2 regions of the Massilia sp. CCM 8734 genome follow, and region 2 is predicted to be linked to the other one. Evidence: predicted binding sites of a transcription regulator. Region 2 holds the regulator's gene; the other holds the start of a gene.

Region 1 (7,320 bases), on a different contig from region 2:
CAACTGGCCGGCGAGTATACTTACACCAATGGCAAGCCGACCCGCGAGACAGTATACTTGGGCAATCTGCCGGTGGCAGTATTGACTCAGACAGTCACGGGTACCGCACCCGCGCAAAGCACGGCGACCAATGTGTTTCATATTCATCCGGATCATTTGGGAGCGCCACGGATGATTACACGTACGCCCGACAATAAAATTGTCTGGCGCTGGGACAATGGTGATCCGTTTGGCTTGACGCCGCCGAACGAGAATCCAAGCGGAGCTGGTGCCTTTACCTTCAATATGCGGATGCCGGGGCAGTATTACGACAAAAATACAAATTTGTTCTACAACTACCACAGGGATTATGATCCGCAGACCGGACGGTATATCCAGTCTGATCCGATTGGGCTAAAGGGGGGGATCAACACGTATGGCTATGTTGCGGGTAATCCATTATCATTTTCTGATTCAACGGGATTGTCACCTGTTGGTGCGGGAGTCGCTATCGGTGTTCGGGTAGTCGGTGGTCGGGTTCTTGTCGCTGCAATCGGGACTGCAGCACGCAAATATGGGATGGCAGGAACAATCGCGGCATGTGTATTGGCTTTGGTTTGCAACGTCCAAGACTCGGATTACGATGAGTTTGGCGATCAATGGGGCGAAGATGGGTTTAGAGACCATCCTGATCATCTAGATGAGCAAAGTGCGCTCGACACACAGTCGTGGAGTGGCTGTGCGGCGATTCAGTGGGCTATTAAAACACTTAAGGCAGCGATAGCATGGCGATCTGGGGATCTAAAGCTATGTGACGTCAATAATTCGAGAGGAAAAGGACATCGTGACAGAATTAAGGCTCTCGAGGCTAAATTGCTTCAACTTGAACTAGCACTCGCTAGTTGCGCCTGATCATGTCAAAAATAGAAGAATTTGCACAGAGATGGCGTGATAAATATTATTACGTCGATATGCAATGTCGTGAGGTAAAGCCGAATTTCTGGATTGTTAGAGTTGAGGTAAAGCGTATCGATTCAAACGAGGTTGTCGGAGGTTCGCAGCGATCGGGCGAGAGCAGGGAAAGTGCATTCAAGTTGATTATAGAAAACTTCGACAAAAACTTTAGCCTTCTTCCACGGCCTCCTCCAGAGTGGGAACGGATGGATTTGCGGAGTCTTTTGATTGATTACAAAGTATTTAGTGATAAATTAACAGCATTCCTCGTTCAACTGGAAAAATTAAGGAGAAGTGGCAGTCTATCTGAATCCGATTTGCACAGAAGTTATTGGGGAAGCAGAGATTTATTGATTGACTACACTAAGGTTTTTTCAAGGAAATTGAACGAAATTTCTGAGGTCGACAGAATTGCTTTGATGACTTCGTACGATGATGCCTATAAAAATAGAACTGATCCTTGGAACCTCGAAGATTTACAACGACGATCCGACTTATTTAGATTTATTGAAAATCCATCGCAAGAAGTTGTTAGAGCACATGAAATTCATGATGCTCGCCGAGGGGGCGAGTAATAAAGGTGACAGGGGCAGGTCCGACACCCGCACACGCAACAGGGCAGGGTCGGAACGGGGTCAGGTCTGACAAACGGAACGGGGTCAGGTCTGACAAACGGACACGGGCTGATGCGTCGCTGGACGGGCCGTCCCCAAGCTCTTCTTCATTGAAGCGGCCACATGCGCCCCGCGCAACCGATACCAAAATCGCCCCGACTGATGAAATTTCGCGCATCTTGCCCCAAAAAACCATGTTGCAGCGCAACTGGCCTCCCGCATGTGCTAAACTTTTGTGGTTTAAGCAGCGCCGCATGAGCGGTTGTTGCCGTAGAAGCTGCGGCAACGTGCACGATGTGCACACCGGCTGCAACTATTTACGCCGCATTTTCCGGCATTGGTCTTGTCTTCATGCCCCTGTCTTCACCCGTCCCTCGCGCCCTGCGGCATACGCGCGCCATCGAAGTCGCAGCGTACGCGCGCGATGATGGCCTGTGGGATCTCGACGCCCGTATCACCGACATCAAAGTACGCGACGTCACCTTGGCCTCGGGCGTCAGAAGCGGCGGCATGCCCCTGCACAACCTGCACCTGCGCATCACCATCAACCGCGAGCTGACCATTGTTGATGCCGAAGCCGCGTCCGATGCGGTTCCCTACCCGGGCTATTGCGATACCATAGCGCCGGCTTACAAAAAATTGATCGGTCTGTCCTTGATGAAGGGCTTTCGCCTTGGCATCAAAGAGCGGCTGTCCGGCGTGCTTGGCTGCACGCACCTGAGCGAACTGGCCCAGATCCTGCCGACGGCGGCGATCCAGGCTTATGCCAACGACGTGATCCAGACCCGCGACGGGCCGGGTCACGATCCCTTGCCGGAAAAGCCGTTCCAGATCGACAAATGCCATGCCCTGCGGGCCGAGGGTCCTGCCGTCGCGGTGTACTATCCGCGCTGGGTGGCGAAAGCTGTACCGGGTTAGCCTCGCTTTCCCGTTTTTTTCCGCATTTCAACCGTATTTCTACAAATCAGTATCAGAAGAAGGGAAGCCAGCATGAAAATCCATGAGTATCAAGGCAAAGAAATCCTCCGGCAGTATGGAGTGACGGTACCGCGCGGCATTCCGTGCTTGTCCGTGGAAGAGGCTGTAAAAGCAGCCGAGACGCTCGGCGGTCCGGTCTGGGTAGTCAAGGCACAGATCCATGCTGGCGGTCGCGGCAAGGGCGGCGGCGTGAAGGTCGCCAAGTCGCTGGAACAAGTCAAGGAATACGCAGAACAGATCCTGGGCATGCAGCTGATCACGCACCAGACCAGCCCGGAAGGCCAGAAAGTACGCCGCCTGCTGATCGAAGAAGGCGCGGACATCAAGAAAGAACTGTACGTGTCGATGGTCACCGACCGCGTCAGCCAGCGCGTGGTGCTGATGGCTTCCTCCGAAGGCGGCATGGACATCGAAGAAGTTGCCCATTCGAACCCGGAAAAAATCCACCAGATCGCGATCGACCCATCGGTCGGCCTGACCGACGCCGAAGCGGACCAGATTTCGGCCAAGATCGGCGTGCCGCCTGAATCGATCGCCGACGCGCGCGTTCAGCTGCAAGGCCTGTACAAAGCCTACTGGGAAACCGATGCTTCGCTGGCCGAAATCAACCCGCTGATACTGACCGGTTCCGGCAAGGTCATCGCGCTCGACGCCAAATTCAACTTCGACTCGAACGCCCTGTATCGCCAGCCGAACATCGTCGCTTACCGCGACCTGGACGAAGAAGACGCGGCCGAAGTCGAAGCTTCCAAGTTCGACCTGGCTTACATCTCGCTCGACGGCAACATCGGCTGCCTGGTCAACGGCGCCGGCCTGGCCATGGCCACCATGGACACCATCAAGCTGTTCGGCGGCGAGCCTGCCAACTTCCTCGACGTGGGCGGCGGCGCAACGGCTGAAAAAGTCACCGAAGCGTTCAAGATCATGTTGAAAAACCCAGGCCTGAAAGCCATCCTGGTCAACATTTTCGGCGGCATCATGCGTTGCGACGTGATCGCCGAAGGCGTGATCACCGCATCGAAAGCCGTTTCCCTGACCGTGCCGCTGGTTGTGCGCATGAAGGGCACCAACGAAGACATCGGCAAGAAGATGCTGGCCGACTCCGGCCTGCCGATCATCGCCGCCGATACGATGGAAGACGCAGCCAAGGCCGTGGTAGCGGCTGCTGCTGCTCATAAAGCCTAATCCGGCCTAATTCGAAGGAACAAACATGTCGATTCTGATCAATAAAGATACAAAAGTAGTCACCCAGGGGATTACCGGCAAGACCGGTCAATTCCACACCCGCATGTGCCGCGATTACGCGAATGGCAAGGAATGCTTCGTTGCCGGCGTGAACCCGAAGAAGGCCGGCGAAGATTTCGAAGGCATTCCTATTTTCGCTAACGTTGCTGAAGCGAAAAAAGAAACCGGCGCCAACGTGTCGGTGATCTACGTGCCGCCGGCAGGCGCGGCCGCCGCGATCTGGGAAGCCGTCGAAGCCGAACTCGACCTGGCAATCTGCATCACCGAAGGCATTCCTGTGCGCGACATGATGGCGCTCAAGGACCGCATGGCCAAGGCCGGCTCCAAGACCCTGCTGCTCGGTCCTAACTGCCCGGGCCTGATCACGCCAGACGAAATCAAGATCGGCATCATGCCGGGTCACATCCACCGCAAGGGCCGCATCGGCGTGGTCTCGCGTTCGGGCACCTTGACCTACGAAGCGGTTGGTCAGTTGACGGCGCTGGGCCTGGGCCAGTCGTCGGCAGTGGGCATCGGCGGCGACCCGATCAACGGTCTGAAGCACATCGACGTCATGAAGATGTTCAACGACGATCCGGATACCGACGCGGTTATCATGATCGGCGAAATCGGCGGTCCTGACGAAGGCAATGCGGCTTACTGGATCAAGGACAACATGAAAAAGCCGGTGGTGTGCTTCATCGCCGGCGTGACCGCGCCTCCGGGCAAGCGCATGGGCCATGCCGGTGCGTTGATTTCCGGTGGCGCCGACACCGCGCAAGCCAAGCTCGACATCATGGAAGCCTGCGGTATTAAAGCGACCAAAAACCCGTCGGAAATGGCGCGTTTGCTCAAAGCCATGCTGTAATTTGTAAGCAAGGGCAAAGGTAGTGAATAATGACGGGGAGCGCAAGCTCCCCGTTCTCGTTGGCGGGTCACCCACCGGAGGGCAAGAGTGGCGAAAATTATCATATCGCGCAATCAGGCGGTGATACGAGAGGTCGAGCTCGACAAGGACCGCATGACGCTCGGGCGCAAGCCCGACAACGACATCGTCCTGCCGCACCCGGCCATGAGCGGTTCCCACGCGGCGTTCAACTTCATCATGGACGATGTGTTCGTGGAAGACCTGGGCAGCACCAACGGCACCTATGTCAACGGCAAGCGGGTGGCCAAGCATATGCTGGAAGATCACGACACCATCGTCGTGGCGCGTTTTCAGCTCGAATTCATTGGCGGACCGCGGCGCGCAATGCCGGACGCGCTTGCCGATACGGGCAACCTGCTCGGGTCGATCGAGGTCAAGACTGGTCCCAACGCCGGCAAGCGGCTGGCCTTGACCAAGCCGCTGTCGACCTTGGGCAAGCCCGGCGTGCAGGTGGTGGCCATTACGCGCCAGAACGGCGCCTATTACCTGGCGCATGTGGATGGCAATGTGGCGCCGCTCATCAATGGAGTGTCTCCCGGCAAGACGCCACGCCGCCTTCAGCATGGCGACGCCATCGAGCTGGCCGGTGCCGATATGGTGTTTTCCTTGACGCCTGAATAGGAGACGCGAGCGCCGCTGACGCATCCCGAGGCGGCAGCATGGCAAAAATTGTCCGTAGAAAGTGACAATTTTTGTATTCCAGTCGCGGAAATTGGCGTTTTTTTGCCACTAAGATCCTTGAGCCGGCCCAAACTTCGCTAAAAACGCTGGCACGGCAATTGCAACTACTCCAGAATAATTTACTGTAGGCAATTATGTCTGCGCTGGGGGAATGAGATGACACCGACAAACACGCGCCACCGCATCCAGGCTGGTTTTACCTTGATCGAATTGATGATTGTTGTGGCAATTATCGGAATTTTGGCCAGCGTTGCGCTGCCGGCGTATCAAAATTATGTCTCGAAAGCACAGGCAATGACGGGCCTGGCGGAAATCAGCGCTGCCAAGGTCATCGTTGAGACCAAGGTTGCGGAAGGGATTGAGACGGTCATGACGGTTCCGGAAGACTTGGGCATGGCGTCCGCGACCAAGCGCTGCGCTATTACGATGTCGATCGCCCCCAACGGTGGAAGCAAGCTCGAATGCACATTGACGGGCAACAGCAATGTGGATGGTTCTCTCATCACCCTCACGCGCAGCGAGGACAGTGGCGGGGTGGCCGGCACGTGGACCTGCACTTCCAACCTCCCTGCGACGATCAAACCGAAAGAATGCACCTGATGTGCCGTTAAGCAGCCGAGCCCCCTTGTTAAGGGGGCTTTTTGCATTCTGGTGATTGTCGATTGTCGATTGCTCAGTGCCCTCGCCGCGCCCGGCTGCCAAGCGGCTGCACTTGATGCCACCTTCTCTATATAGAGCTCGCGCGAGCTTGCCCGCCTATCCTGATCGGCCCATAAACTGCCGAGTCAGGATGACGAACAAGACTGCGGATTGCCTGCGCTCTGTCTTGCTACTTGATGATCTTCCCGGCAGAGGCGCCCGGCATGCGGTTTTTGTCACTGCGGAAGGCCATCGTCAGGTTTTGACGCAAAAAAGCGGCCAAAAAGGTCTGTGCTGACAAAAAACGGCACTTCGAGCTGGCAATCCCTGTCATCTAGGTGCCGAAAATTGGCAAAATTACATGCTTTGACGTCGATTGATGGGCGGAAGCGAGCTGGCACGGCGCTTGCATATACTCAAGTGCGGTTCACAAATTTCGAATTAATCACAACTAGGAGTAGTAAAAATGAAATCGATGAAAATGATGAAAAAAGCCCAAGCCGGTTTTACCCTGATCGAACTGATGATCGTTGTGGCAATTATCGGTATCTTGGCTGCTGTTGCACTGCCAGCTTACCAGGACTACGTGTCGAAGTCGCAAGTCGTTGCTGGCTTGGCTGAAATCACCCCAGGTAAAGTTCAAGCAGAAACGAAATTGGCTGAAGGTACCTTGACCGCCGTCGTTACCGACTTCGGCTTAACCACCCCTACCAAGCGTTGCGCTATTACCGCTAAGACCGAAGCCTTGGGCGTGTCGGTAATCGCCTGCACCCTGAAAGGTAACTCCCTGATCGACGGCAAGCACATCACTTGGACGCGTGCCGCCGACGTTTCTGGCGTCAGCGGCGCATGGACCTGCTCGACCAACGTTCCTGTCAAGCTGCAACCTAAAGAGTGCGCAACCGCCGCACCAGCACCAGCACCTTAAGTTGGTATAGGCAAGTCCTCAGTCCGGATACGCCTTAAAAAGCCCCGCAGCGTGCAGCGCTGCGGGGCTTTTGGTTTTTTGTCCGGCGTGAGCGCGGCCTGGCCGATCCGGCACGGCACCGATAGAAAAAATTTCCGCGTCATCGGCGGAATCGGTCGATGCCGCCAGCACGTGTAGTGCTACATTAGCATCAGTGAAGCGTTTGAGGGCTGGTCTCGATGCTGATTGATACGCGGCCACGCAGCGATTGGGCCGGATCCGATATCCGCCCAGGATGGGCAAAATTGCTTGGGCGCGCCATGGCATGATCTGGCACAAGGAAAAGCAGACTACCTAAATAACCAGCTGAACCTTCAGTAGAGGATGGGGTCGAACTTGCGTGGTCATCAGGTTTT
Region 2 (7,320 bases):
CCAGGGTTTCGGTGGTTTTGCTGTTTTCGGCCAGTCCCAGGGCGTGCGGGCCGATCAGGATGCCGACGGCCAGGTAACCGAGCATCGGCGGCAGGTGCATCATGCGGAAAGCGACCACGCCCAGTACGGCGCTGCCTAACAGAAGGAGGGTGAGTTCTAGTCCTGAAAACATGCGGTGCCGTGTAAAGAAATGGTAAAGGCCGGCCGAAAACACGGGGTAACCACGATTTCTGCGTCTGGCAAGTTTTTTGCTTTCGCAATTCGTTTATACTTCTGCCATGAGTGTAACCCATGAAAAAACAATGCTGAAAGCTTTTGACAAAAACCTCACGCAACGCGCCATGCAACTGGCCCGCGAGACCTTGGCAATCGAAGCGGACGCCATCCGCGCCCTGCACGCGCGCCTGGAGACCGACGACAGCGTCGGCCAGGCCGTCGGCCTGCTGATGGAGTGCGGCGGGCGCGTGGTCGTCTCCGGCATGGGCAAGTCGGGCCATATCGCGCGCAAGATCGCCGCCACCCTGGCCTCGACCGGCACCCCGGCCATGTTCGTCCACCCGGGCGAAGCGGCCCACGGCGACCTTGGCATGGTCACCGCGCAGGATGCCTTCATCGCCATCTCGAATTCCGGCGAGACGGCCGAGCTGATGTCGATCCTGCCGATCATCAAGCGCATGGGCGCACCGCTGATCGCCATGACCGGCAACCCGCAATCGAGCCTGGCGCTGCTGGCCGACGTGCACCTCGACGTCTCGGTGGCCAAGGAAGCCTGCCCGCTCAACCTGGCGCCGACCGCCAGCACCACCGTCACCCTGGCGCTGGGCGACGCGCTGGCCGTGGCGCTGCTCGACGCCCACGGCTTTAAAGAAGAAGATTTCGCCCGCTCGCATCCGGGCGGCGCGCTGGGACGGCGCCTGCTGACCCACGTGCGCGACGTCATGCGCAGCGGCGACGCGGTGCCGGCCGTGACTGCCGATGTGTCGCTCTCGGTGGCCCTGCTCGAAATCACCCAGAAGGGGATGGGCATGACCGCTATCGTCGATGACGCCGGGCACCCGGTCGGCGTATTTACCGACGGCGACCTGCGCCGGCTGATCGAGCGCGTGCAGGATTTCACGAAGATCACCATCCGCGACGTGATGCACGCCGACCCGCGCCGGGTCGGTCCCGACCAGCTGGCGGTCGACGCGGTGGCCATCATGGAAGAATTCCGCATCAACCAGATGCTGGTGGTCGATTGCGCCGGCAAGCTCGTTGGCGCCCTGCATATCCACGACCTGACCCGCGCCAAGGTGATCTGACATGACCGAGCCCGCAAACCAACTGGCCCACATGCAGCGCGCCGCCGCCGTCAAGGTCATGATTTTCGACGTCGATGGCGTGCTCACCGACGGCAGCCTGACCTACGGCCCCGATGGCGAAGCGACCAAGACCTTCAATGTGCTCGACGGCCTGGGCATCCAGCTGCTGCAAAAGAGCGGCGTGGCCACCGCCATCATCAGCGCGCGCCAGTCGCCGATCGTGGTGCGGCGCGCCGCCGACCTGGGCATCATGCACGTCCACCAGGGCATCCACGACAAGCGCGTCGCCTTTGCCAAATTGCTGGAAGCGACCGGCGTCACCGCCGCGCAGTGCGGCTACATCGGCGACGATGTGATCGACCTGCCGCTGCTGCTGCAGGTCGGCTTTGCCGTCACCGTGCCGACCGGGCATCCAGAAGTGCAGTACCGCGCCCATTACGTCACCAAGGCCGGCGGCGGGCGTGGCGCGGTGCGCGAAGTGTGCGACCTGGTCATGCGCGCGCAAGGCACCTACGACGCGGCACTGGCGCCGTACTTCGCCTGATGCACACCACAGGAGACCACCATGCATAAGCGCACCGCACACCGCTGGCGCCTGACCGCGATCATGGTGGTCGGGACCTTCTTCGCCTTCGGCACCTTCTGGCTGGTCCAGCTGGCGCAAAACGGCGACGACACGGTCGATCCGAACACCTTCAAGAATGAACCCGACTACATCGTCGAACAATTCAGCTTCGTGCGCATGACGCCCGAGGGCAAGCCGCGCTACCTGGTGTCCGGCGCCAAGCTCACGCACCGCCCGATCGACGATTCCTCCGATGTCGAGCTGCCGGTGCTGCAGGGCGTCGCGCCCGGCCAGCCGCTCACCACCATCACCTCGCAGCGCGCGCGCATCCGCCACGCCCAGAACCAGGCCGACCTGATGGGCGATGTCAAGGTGGTGCGGCCCGAGTCGCCCAACAACCGCGCGATGGAACTCAAGACCGAAGCACTGACCGTCTTTACCGACGAAGACCGCATGACGTCCGACCAGCCGGTCCAGGTCACGCTGGGCAATTCCACCATCAGGGGAACCGGCATGGAAGCGAACAACGCGACGCGCGAGCTCAAGTTCGCCAGCCGCGGGCAGATCGTGTATCCACCGAAAGCGGCGCGCGCAGCGCCAACCATCACAGGTAAACCACAATGAAAAAATTCCTAGCCATCGCCCTGCTGGGCCTGGCCGCGGCCACCGCGTCCGCCGAAAAGGCCGATTCCGCCAAGCAGGCGGTGATCACTTACGATTCCCTGGAGACCAATGAAGTGACCCAGGTGACGATCCTGACCGGGAACGTGGTCGTCACCAAGGGCACGCTGATTCTCAAGTCGGACCGCGCCGTCATCAAGGAGACGCCCGAAGGCGACATGTTCGTGACCCTGACCGCCAGCGCCGGCAAGGCTGCCACCTTCCGCCAGAAGCGCGACGGCGGGCCCGACCTGTGGATCGAAGGCCAGGCCCAGCGCATCGAATACGATGAACGCAACGACATGATGAAGCTGTTCTCGAACGCCAGGATCCGCCAGCTCGAAGGGCAGAAACCGACCAACGAAATCGAAAGCGAATTCATTTCCTACGACAGCCGCAAAGAGGTGTTCGTGGCGCGTAATGACGCCAGCGGCGTCAACAAGCCGGGCCAGGGTCGCGGCACCATGATCATCGCCCCGCGCAAGCCGCGCGCCGCGCCGGCCACGCCGGCGGCCGGCGCGCCGGCGGTGACGCCCGCACCAGCGCCGGCGCCCGCGCCGACCACCACGCCAGTTGCGGGAAATCCATGATCGAACCGAAAAATTGCGGCAGCACGCTGATCGTGCGCGGCCTGCAGAAAAGCTACGGCAAGCGCCTGGTCGTGCGCGACGTCTCGTTGCAGGTCGACTGCGGCGAAGTGGTCGGCCTGCTCGGCCCGAATGGCGCCGGCAAGACTACCTCGTTCTACATGATCGTCGGCCTGGTGCCGTCGGACGCGGGCACGATCGATATCAGCGGGGTCGATATTTCGAGCCTGCCGATTCACCGGCGCGCCGCGCTCGGCCTGTCGTACCTGCCGCAGGAAGCGTCGGTGTTCCGCAAGCTGACCGTGGAAGAAAACATCCGCGCCGTGCTGGAGCTGCAAAAGGTCGATGGCAAGTCGCTCACCAAGGCGCAGATCAACGAACGGTTGGATACCCTGCTGGCCGACCTGCAGATCGAAAAACTGCGCGAAAACCAGGCCATGTCGCTCTCGGGCGGCGAGCGGCGCCGGGTCGAGATCGCGCGCGCGCTGGCGACCAACCCGCGCTTCGTGCTGCTCGACGAACCGTTCGCCGGGGTCGATCCGATCGCCGTCATCGAGATCCAGCGCATCGTGCGCTTCCTCAAGCAGCGCGGCATCGGCGTCCTGATCACCGACCACAACGTGCGCGAAACGCTGGGTATCTGCGACCGCGCCTACATCATCAACCAGGGCGCGGTGCTCGCCTCCGGTCGTCCCGACGATATCATCGCGGATGAATCCGTGCGTCGGGTCTACCTGGGCGAACACTTCCGGATGTAGGCATGAAACAGTCCCTTCAACTACGCACTTCCCAGCACCTGGCCCTCACGCCCCAGTTGCAGCAGTCGATCCGGCTGCTGCAGTTGTCGACCCTGGAACTGCACCAGGAACTGGAACAGCTGTTGACCGACAATCCGCTGCTCGAACGGCTCGACGATCCGCTCGATCATTCGGTGCGCCTGTTGGGCGATGGCGCCATCAGCAGCACCTCGACGCCGACCGAAGCGACGCCCGAGCCGGGTGCGCAGGATGCGCCGGCGCCGAGCGAAGGCGAGAATTTCGAAGGCGGCGAAGCGGACAGCCCGTCCAGCAACGACAACGATGGCGAGTGGGGCGACCTCGGTCGCGCCAAGACGCCCGACGACGAGGATTCGCGCCCGCAGCTCGAAGCATCAAGCACCACCTTGCGCGAGCACCTGATGGAGCAGATGCGCGTGACCGTGCTCGAAGCGCGCGACCGGGCGCTGGTCGAACTGATCGTCGACGCCATCGACGACAACGGCTACCTGACCGAGTCGCTCGAAGAGATCCACGAGCGCATGCCGCCCGAGCTGGAGATCGAGATCGACGAACTGCGCACCGTGCTGGCGCTGCTGCAAAGTTTCGATCCGAGCGGGGTATGCGCGCGCAATGCGTCCGAATGCCTGGCGCTGCAGATCCGGCGCATGCCCGGCGTGCCGATGGTGACGCGGCGCATGGCGCTGACCATCGTCGAAAACCACCTGACCTGGTTCGCCCAGCGCGAATTCAACAAGCTGAAAAAAGCGCTCGATTGCGACGATGAAGACTTGCGCGAGGCGCAGACCGTGATCCGCCAGTGCAATCCGCATCCGGGCGCGGAGTTCGCGTCCGACGTGTCGGACTACGTGGTGCCGGACGTGATCGTGCGCAAGGCAAAAAACGGCTGGTCGGTGATGCTCAATAACGACGTGATGCCGCGCCTGCGCGTAAACAGCATGTACGCCGCGCTGCTCAAGCAGGGCAAGGGCGAAGGGCAGATGGGCGCGCAGCTGCAGGAAGCCAAATGGCTGATCAAGAACATGCGCCAGCGCTTCGACACCATCTTGCGGGTGGCCGAAGCGATCGTCGAACGCCAGCGCAATTTCTTCTCGCACGGCGCGGTGGCGATGCGACCGCTGGTGCTGCGCGAAATCGCCGACACGCTTGGCCTGCACGAGAGCACGATCTCGCGCGTGACCACGCAAAAGTACATGATGACGCCGCACGGCATGTTCGAGCTGAAGTATTTTTTCGGCAGCCACGTGGCCACCGAAGCGGGCGGCGAAGCGTCATCGACGGCGATCCGCGCGCTGATCGTGCAGCTGACCAGCGCCGAAGATCCGAAGAGCCCTCTGTCGGACAGCAAGATCGCCGACATGCTGGGCGAGCAGGGCATGGTGATTGCGCGCCGCACGGTCGCCAAGTACCGCGAAGCGCTCAAGATTCCGCCGGTCGCCCTGCGCAAGTGCCTGTGACCGGGCGGGCAGGTTTGCGCAGCGCTTACAAGAACTGCGGGTAGTCGCGCAAGAGCGACTGTTCCAGTTGGTCGACGTTGCCGAACAGGTCGAGCTCCCCGCCGTTCGAGATGCGTCGTCCCGCATCCCAGCTACGCCAGGCGCGCACGGTGTCGTCGCTTCTGTAAAGGGACATTCCGAGGCCGGCGTAGGCCGATGCCATTGCCGGATTGGCCTGCAGCGCCTTGGCGTACAACGCAGCTGCTTCGCGGTACCTACCCAACTCTTTGAGGTTATCGGCTTCAAACAGCATCAGGACGTGTTGCTTGCGTGTAGTGTGCTTGCGCAGTTCCTGCAGCGTGGCGAGCGTCGCTTCCAGTTCCGCCTTGGTCTCTTGTTTGCGCATCACCGCCGCAAGGCTGCTCAACTGCGGGTTGGCCTGGAACAGCGCCCGCTGCGCCGGCGTCGGCATGACCGGATCGCCCCCCCCGGAGAATACCCATTCGTTCATCCCCAGCATAGCGTCCAGCACGCGATTGTCGGCGAACGCCTGCGCGGTTTCGCGCTCGAACGCCTGCCTGGCCGCCGCTGTCGGCGGTGCTGCGCTGATGGCTCCCTTGTCGAGCACCTGGTCGATCTCGTCACCTTGCGGCGCGCGCAGCTTGTACGCGGCCAGACTGTAGCTGGCCGGTGCGCCTTGCTTGACGGCGCTGATCGTATAGGTACGCGTTTCGCTGTAGCCTTCGATCTGCTTGTGGTAGGTGACCAGGCTGGCCGGCAGGCGTGGTTGGGCGGAGAGGCGCGTCAGCACGCGCGGATGGGTACCGAAAGTGCGCAGGATGCGTGCGAACATGGCCGCGTCGCCGGCGCTGACGCTGGTTCCGCCGGCGCCGATACTGGCCAGGCGAAAGCCGTCGACAGCCAGCACCGTGGCGCCGCCTTCGGTCGATTCGGTCAGCGTGCGCGCCGCCACCTCGACCGACAGATTGTTTTCCAGCTCGATCAGGCCGTAGGTCGGCGTGAAGCTGCCTTTCTTTTTGACTGCGAGCAGGCGATAGGCGATGGTGTCGAACATCGAATAGGCCACGTAGCTGCGGCTTGGCTCGTCGATTTGATAGCGGCGCCGCGTGACCAGGTCGACAATCGTCGTTTCCTTCGCGTCTTGCACGGTCAGATAGCGTTCGCCCTGCGTGACCTTGAATTTATGCGTCTCGTTCGGTATGGGGACGCCGCCGCGCGTGGCGCCCGTGTAGTTGACGGCGACATGCAAGTCGAAGGTGATGGCGGCGCACGCCGGCGCGCCAGCGGCGCCCAGGGTGCCCAGCATCGCCAGGCGCAGCAGGGAAGTGGAGGTGTATCGCGTGAACATGGTTGGCCCGCTATGGTGGTGATAGACGGACCATTATAAGAGGAAGAGATTGTCGTAACGCTATCTTTTGGCGGTCAGCCGGCGGCTGCGCGCAGGGTAGCGCAGCTCTGTACCGCCGGTATCGGAGCGTCATTCTTCTTGCGTGCGGGCCGTCCGACGCCCTGCGTCGGTCGCCCTGCGCAAGTGCCTGTGACCGGGAGAGCAGGTTTGCGCTGCGCCTACACGAACTCCGGGTAGTTGCGCAAGAGCGTTTGCTCCAGTTGATCGACGTTGCCGAACAGGTCGAGCTCCCCACCGCTCGAGATGCGTCGTCCCGCATCCCAACTGCGCCAGGCGCGCATGGTATCCTCGTTTCTGTAAAGTGCCATTCCCAGGCTGGCGTAGGCCGACGCCATCGCCGGATTGGCCTGTAGCGCGCTGGCGTAGAGCGCAGCAGCTTCGCGATATTGGCCCAGCTCTTTGAGGTTGTCGGCTTCAAACAGCATCAGGACGTGTTGCTTGCGCGTGGTGTGCTTGCGCAGGTCCTGCAGCGTGGCGATGGCCGCTTCCAGTTCCGCCTTGGTATTTTTTTCGCCCATTGTCGCGCCCAGCCTGATCAACTCCGGGTCGGCCTCCACCAGCGCATG

Evidence for each region. The regulator sigma-54, encoded in region 2, starts transcription at its own class of promoters, with help from an activator protein. The targets are predictions, from matches to a motif close to TGGCANGNAANCTGCTTT.
Region 1: F2P46_RS23230 (pilin) is a predicted target of sigma-54. The motif match lies at 5,446-5,463, and genes of this name have one in related genera.

The regions. Positions count from the first base shown of each region.
Region 1 is NZ_WHJI01000028.1:76,870-84,189, forward strand. Features, by position in the region: gene F2P46_RS38590 (RHS repeat protein) at 1-891, shown strand, start outside; gene F2P46_RS23205 (hypothetical protein) at 894-1,508, shown strand; gene F2P46_RS23210 (DUF2889 domain-containing protein) at 1,899-2,465, shown strand; gene sucC (ADP-forming succinate--CoA ligase subunit beta) at 2,538-3,710, shown strand; gene sucD (succinate--CoA ligase subunit alpha) at 3,736-4,617, shown strand; gene F2P46_RS23225 (FHA domain-containing protein) at 4,705-5,298, shown strand; gene F2P46_RS23230 (pilin) at 5,515-5,958, shown strand; partial or broken gene F2P46_RS37890 (prepilin-type N-terminal cleavage/methylation domain-containing protein) at 6,464-6,598, shown strand; gene F2P46_RS23235 (pilin) at 6,584-6,925, shown strand.
Region 2 is NZ_WHJI01000012.1:6,683-14,002, forward strand. Features, by position in the region: gene F2P46_RS13045 (monovalent cation:proton antiporter family protein) at 1-172, opposite strand, end outside; gene F2P46_RS13050 (KpsF/GutQ family sugar-phosphate isomerase) at 303-1,301, shown strand; gene F2P46_RS13055 (HAD family hydrolase) at 1,303-1,845, shown strand; gene lptC (LPS export ABC transporter periplasmic protein LptC) at 1,867-2,490, shown strand; gene lptA (lipopolysaccharide transport periplasmic protein LptA) at 2,487-3,116, shown strand; gene lptB (LPS export ABC transporter ATP-binding protein) at 3,113-3,871, shown strand; gene F2P46_RS13075 (RNA polymerase factor sigma-54) at 3,874-5,346, shown strand; gene F2P46_RS13080 (tetratricopeptide repeat protein) at 5,372-6,694, opposite strand; gene F2P46_RS13085 (hypothetical protein) at 6,913-7,320, opposite strand, start outside.